One region of the Clostridium sp. CM036 genome, then DNA from elsewhere that is predicted to be linked to it. Evidence: a T-box and tRNA genes for the amino acid it is inferred to sense, from the RefSeq annotation. Region 1 holds a T-box; the other holds one or more tRNA genes.

What was found. The T-box of region 1 lies ahead of thrS (threonine--tRNA ligase). A T-box ahead of a tRNA ligase gene usually reads a tRNA of that ligase, here a tRNA-Thr.
Region 2: it has a tRNA-Thr gene. The T-box ahead of thrS (threonine--tRNA ligase) is inferred to sense a tRNA for this amino acid. The anticodon was not compared.

The regions. Positions count from the first base shown of each region.
Region 1 is NZ_CM143652.1:3,107,180-3,114,659, forward strand. It holds gene ACWJKE_RS14750 (glutamine--tRNA ligase/YqeY domain fusion protein) at 1-1,383, shown strand, start outside; gene thrS (threonine--tRNA ligase) at 1,437-3,374, opposite strand; T-box leader at 3,509-3,711, opposite strand; gene ACWJKE_RS14760 (polysaccharide deacetylase family protein) at 3,814-4,737, opposite strand; gene ACWJKE_RS14765 (hypothetical protein) at 4,876-5,130, opposite strand; gene ACWJKE_RS14770 (C40 family peptidase) at 5,441-6,508, shown strand; gene ACWJKE_RS14775 (response regulator transcription factor) at 7,144-7,480, shown strand, end outside.
Region 2 is NZ_CM143652.1:2,423,364-2,430,843, forward strand. It holds gene recD2 (SF1B family DNA helicase RecD2) at 1-1,163, opposite strand, end outside; gene metK (methionine adenosyltransferase) at 1,370-2,545, opposite strand; SAM riboswitch class I at 2,631-2,733, opposite strand; tRNA gene ACWJKE_RS11395 (tRNA-Tyr) at 2,836-2,920, opposite strand; tRNA gene ACWJKE_RS11400 (tRNA-Thr) at 2,926-3,000, opposite strand; tRNA gene ACWJKE_RS11405 (tRNA-Val) at 3,033-3,108, opposite strand; tRNA gene ACWJKE_RS11410 (tRNA-Tyr) at 3,151-3,235, opposite strand; tRNA gene ACWJKE_RS11415 (tRNA-Thr) at 3,241-3,315, opposite strand; gene yyaC (spore protease YyaC) at 3,673-4,227, shown strand; gene mreB (rod shape-determining protein) at 4,353-5,387, opposite strand; gene spoIIID (sporulation transcriptional regulator SpoIIID) at 5,514-5,768, opposite strand; gene ACWJKE_RS11435 (M23 family metallopeptidase) at 5,888-6,667, opposite strand; gene spoIID (stage II sporulation protein D) at 6,905-7,480, opposite strand, start outside.

The sequences.
Region 1 (7,480 bases):
GATGATTTATTTTTTGCATCAAACTATTTTGATGAAATGTATAAACGTGCTGTATTATTAATAAAAAAGAATATGGCTTATGTGTGCGATCTTACAGCTGAGGAAATGAAAGAGTACAGAGGTACTTTAAGAGAGCCAGGTAAAGAAAGTCCATACAAAAATAGAACTGTGGAAGAGAACCTAGATCTATTTGACCGTATGAGAAAAGGTGAATTCGTTGATGGATCTAAGGTTCTAAGAGCTAAAATTAATATGAGTTCTCCTAATATAAACATGAGAGATCCAATAATTTATCGTATATCTCATGCGGTGCATCATAATACAGGAGATAAATGGTGTATTTATCCTATGTATGATTATGCGCATCCAATAGAAGATGCAATTGAGGGTATTACACATTCGATTTGTACTTTAGAATTTGAAGATCATCGTCCATTATATGATTGGGTAGTAAATCAATGCGAAATGGAAAGTAAGCCAAGACAAATAGAGTTCGCAAGATTAAATATAACAAATACAGTAATGAGTAAAAGAAATCTTAAGCAATTAGTAGACGAAGGAATTGTAGATGCTTGGGATGACCCACGTATGCCAACTATAGCAGGACTAAGGCGTCGTGGCTACACACCAGAAGCTATACGCAATTTTTGCAGAGAAATTGGCGTTGCAAAAGGTAACAGCACTGTAGATGGACAAATGCTAGAGCACTTTATAAGAGAAGATTTAAGTCCAAAGGCGCTTAGAACTATGGCAGTTTTAAGACCATTAAAAGTAGTTATTACAAATTACCCAGAAGCTCAAGTGGAAATGCTTGAAATTGAGAATAATCAAGAAAATCCAGAAATGGGAACTCGCCAAGTCTCATTCTCAAGAGAAATATATATAGAACGAGAAGATTTCATGGAAAATCCACCTAAGAAATACTTTAGATTGTTCATAGGTAACGAAGTAAGGCTTAAGGGAGCATACTTTATAAAATGTAATGAAATGATTAAAGATGCTGACGGAAATATATGTGAAATTCATTGTACTTATGACCCAGAGACTAAGAGTGGTAGTGGATTTACAGGGAGAAAAGTTAAAGGAACAATTCACTTTGTAGATGTAGTAAATGCAGTGCCTGCAGAATTTAGGTTATATGAGCCTTTAATTTTAGATGAGAAGCAAGAAGAAGGAAAAACTTTCATAGATCAAATAAATCCGGATTCTATAGAAATATTACAAGGGTTTATAGAACCAAATATGAAGAATTCAAAACCACAAGATAAATTTCAATTCTTCAGACATGGATATTTTAATGTAGATTCTAGATACACAACCGATGATAAAATAGTGTTTAACAGAATAGCATCTTTAAAAAGTTCATTTAAAATTAATAAATAAAAGTTAATAAAAAAAGCAAGTACAAGATTTTATCATGTACTTGCTTTTTTTAATTATAATAGCTTAGTTTCTATTTCTTCTTTAATTCTTGAAATAAATGAGTCTAAAGAAGTTGCACCTTCATCACCATTTTTGCGGCTTCTAACAGAGACTTCATTTAGTTCTGCCTCTTTTTCACCAACTATTAATAGGAAAGGGGCTCTTTCATTACGAGCTTCACGAATCTTGTAGCCAATTTTTTCTGCTCTAAAGTCTGCAGAGGATCTGATTCTTGATTCCTTAAGCTTTGCAACTACCTTTTCTGCATAATCATGATATTTTTCAGAAATAGGTAATACCTTAACTTGTAGTGGTGCAAGCCAAGTTGGGAAAGCACCAGCATATTTTTCGATAAGCATTGCAAGTGTTCGCTCATAGCAACCAATAGAAGTTCTATGGATAACATATGGACGCTTTTTAACTCCATCTTTATCAATATAAGTCATGTCAAATCTATCTGGCAGTGCGAAGTCAATTTGCACTGTAATTATAGTATCTTCTTTACCATGAACATTTTTGAATTGAAGGTCAAGCTTAGGACCGTAGAAAGCAGCTTCACCAATAGCTGTTTTATAATTTATTCCTAAGTGATCTAGTATATCTTTCATCTTCGATTCAGTTTCTGCCCAAGCCTCAGGGTTGTTAATATACTTATCTTTATTTTTGGGATCCCATTTAGAGAATCTGTAAGTAATATCATTTTCGATTCCAAGTGTTTTCATTACATAGTTAATTAAATTTATAACATCTTTAAATTCTTCTTCTAATTGTTCAGGGGTAACAACTAAATGACCCTCTGAAATAGTGAACTGACGTACTCTCATAAGACCATGCATTTCACCGGAAGATTCATTTCTAAATAAAGTTGAAGTCTCCCCATATCTAATTGGAAGGTCACGATAACTCTTTTGATCTGCATTATAAATTGTAAATTGGAATGGGCATGTCATTGGGCGAAGTGCCATGACTTCTTCATTTTTAGATTCATCACCAAGGACAAACATTCCATCTTTATAATGATCCCAGTGACCAGACATTTTATATAAATCGCTCTTAGCCATAAGAGGAGTCTTAGTTAAAACATAACCTCTTTTTTCTTCCTCATCTTCAACAAAACGTTGTAATAATTGGATTACCCTTGCGCCATTAGGCATAAGTAGAGGCAAACCTTGACCTATAACATCTGATGTTGTAAAGAATTTTAGTTCACGGCCAAGCTTGTTATGGTCTCTTTTTTTAGCATCTTCCATCTTCTCTATATGAGCATCTAAATCGGATTTTTTAGTGAAGGCAGTTCCGTATATACGGCTAAGCATTTTGTTTTTCTCGTTACCTCTCCAGTAAGCTCCTGCAACTTGAGTAAGTTTAAATGCCTTTACATACTTTGTAGACATTAAATGTGGTCCCGCACAAAGATCTGTAAATTCGCCATGTTTGTAGAATGATAATTTTGCGTCAACTGGTAGGTCTTCAATTAATTGAACTTTGAAATTTTCATCTCTTTCTTCCATAAAAGCAATAGCTTCATCTCTTTCAAGCTCGAATCTTTCTATTGGAAGATCTTCTTTAACAATCTTTTTCATTTCTACTTCGATTTGTTTAATTTCATCTGCTGAGAAAGAATCTTGTTTATCAAAATCATAGTAGAAACCCCCATCTATAGCAGGTCCGATGGCAAGTTTTGTACTAGGGAACAATCTCTTTACTGCTTGAGCTAAAATATGAGTAGCACTATGCCTAAAGGCTTTTTTACCTTCTTCGCTATCAAAAGTTAATATACTAACATCGCAGTCCTTAGTGATTTTATAACGTAAATCTACGATTTCATCATTCACCATTCCAGCACAAGCAACTCGTGCAAGGCCCTCACTAATATCTTTCGCAATTTCAATTACAGTCATTTCAGATTCATAAGTTTTAATTGAACCATCTTTTAATTTAATGTTTATCATATGTATTGCTCCTTTCTTTTATCTTATAGGGTTAAGTCATATTTGAGAAATAACACTAGCATAAATATTATGCGCAATTCTTTAAACCTATATTTTTATAAAACAAAAAAAACCCGTCCCAATTCTAATTATAGAATTGGGACGAGATTATAATTTCCCGCGGTTCCACCCAAATTGTTTATAAAATAAACCACTTAATAATTATAACGGAATTACCGGACTTTATTGAAGTCACTCAGAGGCAGTCTTCAGCCAATTTCATTTAAGAATACTTCCAGCTAAGGTATCCTTTCTCTGTAAATGTGCCATGGCTTACTTTTCTCTTCGTAGAATTAAATTATTATATTTATATTAATTATAGCACTTGCACTAAAGATGTCAAGGTAGCAAATAAAGTTATTTAGGCGTTTTCAACAAAATAAATAGTAGGTAAGATTTTCTATTTTACTACTTTAAATTGTGGTGGATAAGTATTTTCAGAGAGTACATCAAAGATGAAACCTTGATTTGTAAGACCCTCAATAATTTCAGGTAAGGCTTCAACTGTTGTGGTTTTTGGATTTAAATCATGCATTAATATAATGGCGTGTTTAGTCCGACTAGATTGAGTTAAAACTGATTCTATAATCTTATGTTTGTGCTGACAAAAAGCGGAAGCATCACTAGAATCAACATTCCAATCAAAGTATTTATAACCATCCTTATTCATTTCACTAATTACAGAGTTCATTATTTCCATGCCACCGTAACTGTGACTAATAGTATTATTAGAGCCACCAGGATATCTTAAAATATGACTAGGCTTTTTACCTGTAATTTCAGTAAGGAACGAATCTAATTTTTTTACGTCTTTTTTAAAATTATCTGGCGATGCATAAATACTATTATAATCATGACTGTAAGTGTGATTAGCTAAAGTGTGCCCATCGTCAGAAATTTGTTTATACAAAAATCTTGATTCAGGGTGACCATTTACAAAAAAAGTAGCCTTAATATTATATTTTTTTAGGACTTTTAAAATTTGTAAAGTGTTGCTAGATACCCCGTCATCGAAGGTTAAATAAGCTATTTTAGTATTATCTAATTTGGATTTATATAAGACTTCATCCTTTTTGATAGTACTTTCGAGGATCTTATTTTGTGATTTTAACTTCTTATTGTCCTCATGAATCTGAGCTATTTGATGCGACAATAAACTATGTTGATGTTCACTTGAAACTACGGTTACTTGGCTAACTGCGACTCCTAAAAACGAAGTAATGCATAAAGTAAAAATAGAAATTTTTACTATTAGGAATTTTAATGAGTGCTTTTTTTCTATGATTGAAATTCTCATAGTAATACCTTCCTTTTTTATATTCATGTACATATATTATCTATATCAGTTTGTAATAGGTTTAACGACATTTCAGAAGGAAGTCTCCAACTTCTATAAGTGGGAGTTACACCCCCCGAACAAACAGAGGACTTCAGTGGAAGTATAAAGCTCCTTCTGAAGTCGTTAATACTTCAGCTCCGAAGGAGATGATTTAAACCTATTAACTTTTTCTGAAACGCTAGAAGCTGTTTCAATCAATTGATAATTTGTCTTTGTTAAAGTCTGATTTTCACCTTTTAGAGAATCAAATTCGATTCTTAAAGATTCAATTTTGAGTTTATTAGCATTTATTTTACTGTTATTAAAGAAATAAAAAAATATTGAATTTAAAAATAGGGCACTAACAAGCATTATGGAAATAATATTTTTCTTTTTCATTCTTACTCTCCTTCCTTGTAAAACTTACCAATCGACAATATTATACACTGCAATGTGTTATAACTCAACTTCTGCATTAATAAATAATGGATTTTTTTAATAAATAAGGTAATGTTTTTGCAGACAAAGTGGGGGACGGTTAACAATTATTAATATAATTGTTAACCGTTTTGTCAGGTTTCACGAGAAGTTTATTTTATGTAATGTTTCCCAATTGCATAAAAATGGACAATTTTCATAACAAATACATAAAACTGTGGTATATTTCTTAGGAAGTTATAAATTCTAAACAAATGAAGGGGATGTACTAATGAAGAATGCATTAAGAAATCTTGCAGTTATGATGATATTAATTTTTAATTCAAACGTAACTGTATTAGCTGTTGGACCAAATGCAGAGGTGCAGAAGAATGACTCATTATCTAAAATTGAAGGACAAAGAGAAAAAATCGAAATGAAAATAGAAGAATTTGATAATGAAATTCAACAAAACATGGCTAAAACAGAAGAGAATAAAGATAAAATATCTAAAACTGAAAAGGCAATTGAAAGTGCCGCAGTGGAGATTAATCAGGTTGAAAAAGAGGCTGAAAAAGAACAGAAGGTATTTAATAGTAGGATGAGAACCATGTACATAAACGGGTTTAATGGATATGCGAGCATAATACTTGATTCAGAGAGTTTCGGTGATTTTGTATCAAGAGTAGAAAATATAAAAACCGTTATAGAATATGATAAAAAAGTAATGGATGAGTTTGAAGATACCAGAAAAGAATTAAATGAAAAACAGCAAAATTTAAACAAGACAAAGAAGGTATTATTGAGTTTACAAGTAGAAAATAAGCAGAAGTTAAATAAGATGATTGCAACTAAAGAATCACAAAACAAATTACTGGCTGAGCGAAATAGCAAGGAAAATCTTCTTCCAGGAGGGACAAGCAATCCACAAATATTAGCAACTAAAAACATAACAAAAGCAAATGAAGCATCACCTAAATTTACACCTTCAAGAGGCGCAGTTACTCCATCAAGTAATGCTGTAATAGCCTATGCCTCTAACTTTCTTGGCACACCATATTTATGGGGCGGTTCATCGCCAGCGGGATTTGATTGCTCAGGATTTACGCAATATGTATATGCACATTTTGGGGTATCTATAGGAAGGACAACCTTTGATCAGATAAAGGATGGCGTACAAGTGTCTAGAAATAGCCTTCAATCTGGAGATTTGGTGCTGTTTGGAAGCGTTGGTAATCCCCATCATGTAGGTATATATGTAGGGAATAATACATATATACATGCTCCTAGTACAGGAGATGTGGTTAAAGTTTCAGCTATGACAAGATCAGATTTTATATCAGCTAGACGAGTGAAATAGAAAATACATAATTAAAAATAGTAAAGCATAAAATTTCTACTTTGTGACGTGCAAACGAAAGAGAATTTTATGTTTACCATACAACATAGTGGGGACGGTTAACAATTATTAGTTATAATTGTTAACCGTTTTTGAAGTTTTACGAGGAGTTTATTTTCACAAAATAATTCCAAATTGATAATCTTCATAACAACTACATAAGTTTTTGATAAATTTTTTCTATGATTATAATTTACTTTATCATATTACAAATCTTAGTATCCATGATTACTAATAGCTCTTTATTAACCTTTGAAATAGGATGAATATTGAATTTATGGTATTTTTAAACGCATTTTATTTGGATATCTTTATATTAGGATGAGTTTCGGTTATCATAGTAATAACAGCATTAGACAATTGATTTTTCTTGCAGAATTTCACTTTCATGTTATCAATTCCTGTATATATCGATTATGCTAAACCTTAGGGGAATATAATAATGGTCGGAATTTAATTGAAACAAGTAGGGACGGTTAACAATCATTTGTCTTTTAATAGAAGAAATAAGTGGGGACGGTTAACAACCTTTTAGCTTTTATAATATAAAAATGTGTAACTATCAACTATTAGGATTAAAGAAGGGGTAATTAAACATGGATAATATATTGATTATTGAAGATGAAGAAAAGGTTTCAGAAATATTAAAAGCATATCTTGAAAAAGAAGGCTATAGAGTACATTGCACCACAAAGGGACTGGAAGGCATAAAACTTTTCGAAAAAATTGAATTCAGATTAGTTATTTTGGATCTAATGCTACCGGACATATCTGGCGAAGAGGTGTGCGGTGTGCTAAGAAAAATTTCTGAAGTGCATATATTTATGCTTACGGCAAAGGGTACATTAGAAGATAGAATACAAGGATTAAACCTTGGAGCAGATGAGTATCTTGTTAAGCCTTTCAGCCCGCGAGAACTAACAGCAAGAGTAA
Region 2 (7,480 bases), 680 kb from region 1:
ATGGTTTTGGCTTCGCGACCAGTAGCCTCTGTCATTCTTTTGGCAGCCCTTCCGGTGGGCGCAGCCATATAAACTTTCATTCCTGCTTCTTCAAATACCTCTATAATGCAATTAATTATAGTAGTTTTGCCAGTACCTGGACCTCCCGTTATTATTTCAATACTATTTTCTGCAGCACCACAAATAGCAGTCTTTTGAGACGTTGCAAATTTTATGTTTTTTTCTTCTTCGAAGTCATTAATCTTTTCTTCTATGTCTATTTCTAATTCGTCATACTTTTCTATAGATAAGGTTATAATTTTTTTAGTAATAGCTAATTCACAGTAATAGAACGGCATAGTGAAAACACAGTCTTCTTCATCAATATTTTCGACTTTCAATTTTCCCTGCAATACATTATCATAAACATTTTTTTCAATTTCTTCAGCCGTAACCCCAAGAATATTTTTAGATTCTTGGTATAATTTGTTTAACGGCATATAAGTATTTCCCATAGCGCAAAATTCATTTACCACATAATTAATTCCACTTTGTATTCTGAAAGGCGACTCTTTGTCAATGCCTAAACTTTGTGCTATCTTATCTGCAATTTTAAATCCTACTCCAGAAATGGTTTCAGTTAACACATAAGGATTATCCTGTACTACCTTTATAGAGTCTCCTCCATATTTTTTATAAATTTTCACACATTGGTTAGGTGTTACTCCATATGTTTGAAGAAATATCATTATATTTTTAACTTCTCGTTGCTTAGAATATGATTCAAAAATTAATTGAATCTTTTTTTGTCCTACACCATCAATCTCTTTTAATCTTTCAATTTCATTATCTAATATATTCATGGTGTTTTCACCAAAGTGCTGTACAATTTTTTTAGCAGTTATTGGTCCAATTCCTTGAATAACTCCTGAAGCTAAATATTTTTCTATACCTTCAAGTGAACTAGGTATTATTTCCTCACATTGTATTATTCTAAATTGCTTGCCAAATTGAGGATGAGTAACCCACTCCCCCGTTAATTTCAGGTTCTGCCCTTCACTTATATATGGCACAATGCCTACCACAGTTATCTGCTTTTTATTATCATTCAAATGAGCAATTATATATCCATTTTCTTCATTATGAAATACTACATCTTCGATTATCCCTTGTATTTCCGGCATAAAATCTCTCCTATTTATAAATTCATATAATAACATTAATAATAATATTATTAGCAATAATATTATTATTAATGTTATTATATCATATGTATTTTACATCTCTTATGTTCAGTATACCCCTATCTTAGGTTTTATCAAAATACTACTTAATAATCACATGCACTAAAAAGGGATAACAATTAATAATTGTTATCCCTTTTTTTATATTATACGTACTTTTTTATTTCATCAACCTTGTTTAGTTTTTCCCATGAAAGATCTAAATCAATTCTTCCAAAATGTCCATAGGCAGCTACTTGTTTATAAACAGGTCTTCTTAGTTCTAATTCTCTTATAATTACAGCTGGCCTTAAATCAAATACTTTTTCAACTATTTGAACTATTTTATCATCGTCAATTTTTCCTGTTCCGAAAGTTTCGACCTCTATAGATACCGGTTTAGCTACACCTATAGCATAAGCTAACTGAATTTCCAATTTATCTGAAACTCCTGCAGCAACTAAATTTTTAGCAACCCATCTTGCAGCATATGCAGCGGATCTATCAACTTTTGTTGCATCCTTTCCTGAGAATGCTCCACCTCCATGTCTTCCATATCCACCATAAGTATCTACTATTATTTTTCTTCCTGTTAAACCAGAGTCTCCTTGCGGTCCTCCAATTACAAATCTGCCTGTAGGATTTATATAATATTTAGTATTTTCATCTAATAATCCACTTGGAACTACAGGTTTTATTACATGCTCTTTTAAATCATTTTCAATTTGATCATGAGTTGCTTCTTCTGCATGTTGAGTTGAAATAACAATAGTATCTATTCTTACTGGCTTATTATCTTCATACTCTACAGTAACTTGAGTCTTTCCGTCCGGTCTTAAGTAATCTAATGTGCCATTTTTTCTTACTTCGCTTAACTTTCTTGCTAATCTGTGAGCCATAGCAATTGGTAGTGGCATGTATTCTGGTGTCTCATTAGTTGCAAATCCAAACATCATGCCTTGATCACCAGCACCTATTGCGTCAACCTTATCAATCTCGCCTGCTTTAGATTCTAATGCCTCATCTACTCCCATAGCTATATCTGTTGATTGTTCATTAATAGACGTAAGTACAGCGCATGTGCTAGCATCAAACCCGTATTTTGCTCTAGTATATCCTATGCCTTCAATGGTATTCCTAACAACCTTAGGAACATCTACATAACAACTAGTTGTTATCTCTCCCATTACTAAAACCATTCCTGTAGTAACCGCTGTTTCACAAGCAACCCTAGCATAAGGATCTTGCTCTAAAATAGCATCAAGTACAGCATCTGAAATTTGGTCACAAATTTTGTCTGGATGTCCTTCTGTAACGGATTCTGATGTAAATAATCTTTTCATTATAATTCTCCCTTCTATTCTCTAAAATTTCCCTATAAAAAAATAAAACCTCTTCCAAATATAAGAAGAGGTGATTTAATCATCTCCCTTATCTTGCAGATTATAACTGCAGGAATTGGCACCATGGTGCATTGCACCGGTTGCCGGGTTTCATAGGGCCTTTTTCCCTCCACCTCTCTTGATAAGAGTTATCAATTATTAACTTTTAATTATAATACCATATGCATTCTATGGTGTCAACAGAATCTAAACCCTGTAAAAAATAAAAAAAGACATCTATAGATGTCTTTTGGTGGAGGAGGACGGATTCGAACCATCGAAACATTACGTAACAGATTTACAGTCTGCCCCCTTTGGCCACTCGGGAACTCCTCCATATGTGGAGCTGGCAATAGGAATTGAACCTACAACCTGCTGATTACAAGTCAGCTGCTCTACCGTTGAGCCATGCCAGCATGCATTTTATTCTATTTTAAAAAGATTATTATGGTGGGAACAACAGGGTTCGAACCTGTGACCCTCTGCTTGTAAGGCAGATGCTCTCCCAGCTGAGCTATGCTCCCATAATTTATTGTAAACCATAATTTATTGTAAACCATTATAAATGGTGGAGGAGGACGGATTCGAACCATCGAAACATTACGTAACAGATTTACAGTCTGCCCCCTTTGGCCACTCGGGAACTCCTCCACTTATGGAGCTGGCAATAGGAATTGAACCTACAACCTGCTGATTACAAGTCAGCTGCTCTACCGTTGAGCCATGCCAGCATATTATGTTTTATCATTTTGCCGTTTTACCGTTTTACCGTGTCGACAAGAATTATTATACAACTTTAATTAATTAATTTCAAGTCTATTATCCTTTAATAAACGACTTCTTCTCTCCATAACTATACTATTCGCATATTTGCTTAATATTAAGCATTGATACAACTTACTATTTGCACAAATAATTTATTATATTTTTTATTTGGTTTTCCTTCATATAGTTAATATACTTATATATCATTTTTTAATTAATCATTTTTTTATTCTTTATTATAATAATACACGGGATTTATTCATATAAATTATTCATAGGAAACTAATAATTTTTCCCCAGCGCAATACAAGGAGGTATATTTCTTGAGTAAAGCTAAAACCCATTATAAAGATCCTTTAGCATACTATACACTTTCTAATTTTCTAAAAGACTATATTGACAAAAATACTTTAGTTGTTTGCATAGGTACCGATAGATGTATAGGCGATTGTCTAGGTCCTTTAGTTGGTACACTTTTAAAAAATAGTTCCTTTCCATTACCTGTATATGGCACTATAGATAATCCAATTCATGCCTTAAACATAGATAGTAAATTATCTAAAATAAATGCATTGCACCCAAATTGTACTATAATAGGTGTAGATGCTTGTTTAGGAGACATTTCAAATATTGGAGAACTCCAAGCTAGAAATTATCCAATTCATCCTGGCAAAGGTGTAGGGAAAACCCTTCCTAAGGTAGGCACTCTTTCATTAATAGGTATAGTAGATTCAAGTGATGATAGTGAATTATTTACAAATAGAAACATAAGATTGAGCTTGGTAATGGATATTGCTAATGTTTTAAGCAGATCCCTCTTGCATTCATACTATTTGCACTCCCTTACCAATGAAGAAAATAATTTGAGCCCTGTTTAACATGCTTTAATTAGTTTTAAATAATTATCCACAATTTAAACTTACAAATCTTATATAATATAAAAATAAGCAATGCAATTAAACTAATAATTGTATTGCTTATTTTTATAGCTTGCTTATACTTTTTATTCTGTTAAGCATAATTCTCTTCCATTGAATGAATTATCTAACTTATCCATATAATCCAATACTTTACCTGTTCCGAGTGCTACGCATGAAATCGGATCCTCCGCTAGATATACCGGAACTTTAGTAACCTCTTGTATGAGCTTACCTAAGCCTTTTAACAATGCACCTCCACCAGTCATAACTATACCTTTATCAGCTATATCTGCTGAAAGCTCAGGTGGTGTTTTTTCTAATACGGAATGTGCACATCCTGCTATTAAATATACCGCCTCTTTTAAAGCTTCTCTCATTTCTTCTGATGATACTTCTAAATTCTTAGGAAGACCTGTAATTAAATCTCTCCCTCTTATCTCCATGCTTGTCTTTTCTTCTTGTTTATAAGCACAACCTATGTTGATTTTTAAATCCTCTGCAGTCCTCTCACCAATCATTAATTTATGTTTTTTTCTGATATATTTTATAATCTCTTCATCAAACTTATCACCAGCTACTTTAACTGATTCACGTACAACCATGCCTCCTAAAGAAATAACTGCAATATCAGTCGTGCCTCCACCAATGTCAATAACCATATTACCACTTGCTCTAGTAATATCGAGTCCCGCTCCGATTGCCGCTGCTAGTGGTTCTTCTATAAGTTGAACTTTCTTAGCTCCGGCATTTCTACCTGCATCTTCTACCGCTCTTCTTTCTACTTCCGTTGCTTCGCAAGGTACACATATTACAACTTTTGGAGAAGATAGCCTTCTTTTCCCACAAGCCTTCTTGATAAAATGATTTAACATTTTTTCAGTTATGTCATAATCCGAAATAACACCGTCCCTCATAGGGCGTATTGCCACAATATTGCCTGGTGTCCTTCCTATCATTTGCCTAGCTTCTTCTCCTACTGCCAATACCTTATTATTATTTCTATCTATGGCAACAACAGAAGGTTCTTTTAATATAACACCTTTTCCTTTAATATATACAAGCACTGTAGATGTACCCAAATCTATTCCCATATCTGTACCCATTCTAAAAAAAAACATTTCAAAACCACTCCTGCTCTTTAGTATATTCAATATTTAAATTACACTAAACTCTATTCTATAAAGCTATAAGAAAACCCTCTTTTAATTTTAAAATTTTTTTATAGTTTTTAGCTTCGAATGTTTTTATCCTTGTGCTTCTTTATATTTCAATTTAGTTGCTCTTCCGCCTCTTATATGCCGCTCAGCTTTATTTATATCCAAAATTGTTTTTGCATCGCTGGCAATTTGAGGATTTATTGTGGGTAATCTTTCCGTCATATCCTTGTGTATAGTACTCTTGCTAACGCCAAACACTTTGGCAGTTCTTCTTATTGTAGATTTTGACTCGATAATGTACTTAGCAACTTCTAGTACTCGATCTTCAATATAGTCTTTCAAGTGTTGCCTCCTTAACCCTTATATATTTATAAATATGCATTATCTTGCTTTTAAATTCCATTCCAATTAGTCATCTTCTAATATATTTTTAAAAAATGGCTAATTGAGATGGTTATTGGTTATTTCTTAGTTTCTGCAGGTTGATATTTCTCATATTTTACATATTTAGCAGGATCAACATTCTTATTACTCTGCAGAACTTCAAAGTGTAAGTGAGATCCATATTCTTCCTTAAATGAATTTAAACTAGTGTTTCCCACTGTACCAATTTGCTGTTTTTTAGTTACTTTATCGCCTTTTTTTACTAATATTTTTTCATCTAGATTAGTACTGTTAGTAATAAATCCATTTTGATGATCAATCTTAACCATCTTACCTTTTTGGCCATTAACGTCAGTACCAACTTCTTTAACTATTCCATCCATAACCGCTACAACTGGCTCCCCTATTTTTGCTTGAATGTCAATACCTAAATTTGTCCTATAGCTTCCATCAGTCTTCCACACTACTGAATCAATATCTTTTGAATATGCCCTTGCTAGTAATCCATTTGCTACGGGATTTTCAAATTTAGCATTAACTGATTTAGATACTGCTGATGCCGCTTTTCCTGTTGTAACCTTTTTGATATCTGGTACCGCTTTAAGCGCTTCAGCCTTAGCTTTCTTTTCTTCTTTTACTTGAAGAGCACCCTCATATTCTTTTTGTTGCGCTTTTATAACATCTCCTGCATTTGCTTGTTGTTTTTGTAATGCTTCTTGCTTGCTTGAAAGCTTCTTATTATTATTTGCTGTTATAGACGCCACTGAAGCTACTATACATAAACAAACAAATAAAATTACATAGAATCCTTCCTTCTTAAAAAAATTTAATGTCTTATTGTTTTCATTCTTATTCATACAAACACCTCCATTTGTATTTTTGTCCATATTTTATTAAAACATACATATTTCCTAAAATTTATTTAAGTTAATCTACATTTTAATAATATTTATATTTTATAGTTTAAAACATATTTTAAATTTTAAATTATTCACCCTTAGTTTTGCTTAAATCATCTTCAAGTTTATTTTTATAAAAAGCAAAGCTGATTATCCATTTTTTATATAGGATAACCAGCTTATGTGTATTTTTTTTCATTTGGATATAACAGTCCCTTGATAATAATGAGTTAATATTTCAATATAGGTTTTCCCATCTTTCGCCATCGCATCCGCACCCCATTGACTCATCCCTACACCATGACCATATCCGCTGCAATCTATTTCTATATTGTTTAAATTAAACTTCATTTCAAAATTCGATGATTTTAAACCGAGCATTGTTCTAAACTTACTGCCTGTCATGGTTATATTCCCTACCTTAATACTCTTAACACTCCCTGCCTCAGTCCTATCAATTACCGTTATTTGTTTCTTAATATTAGTTGAGGTTACCTTAGCATTATTATAGTTTTTATTTATAATTCGACTTAGATCTTTATACTTTAAAATTTTACTACTCTTAAAGCTTCCTGCTCTTTCTTCGCCTGGACTTTCTACACTCCTTAAATAAGGTATGCTATCGCTAAATACCTCTTCGGAATTTTCCGTTTTCCCACTGCTAGTTGCAAAATAATAAGGTTCCATTACTAAGTTGTTGTTATATGTTAAAACTTGTCCTAATGTTCCTTTAACCGCCATTTTAATCTTATTCCAATTTTTTTCACCAGA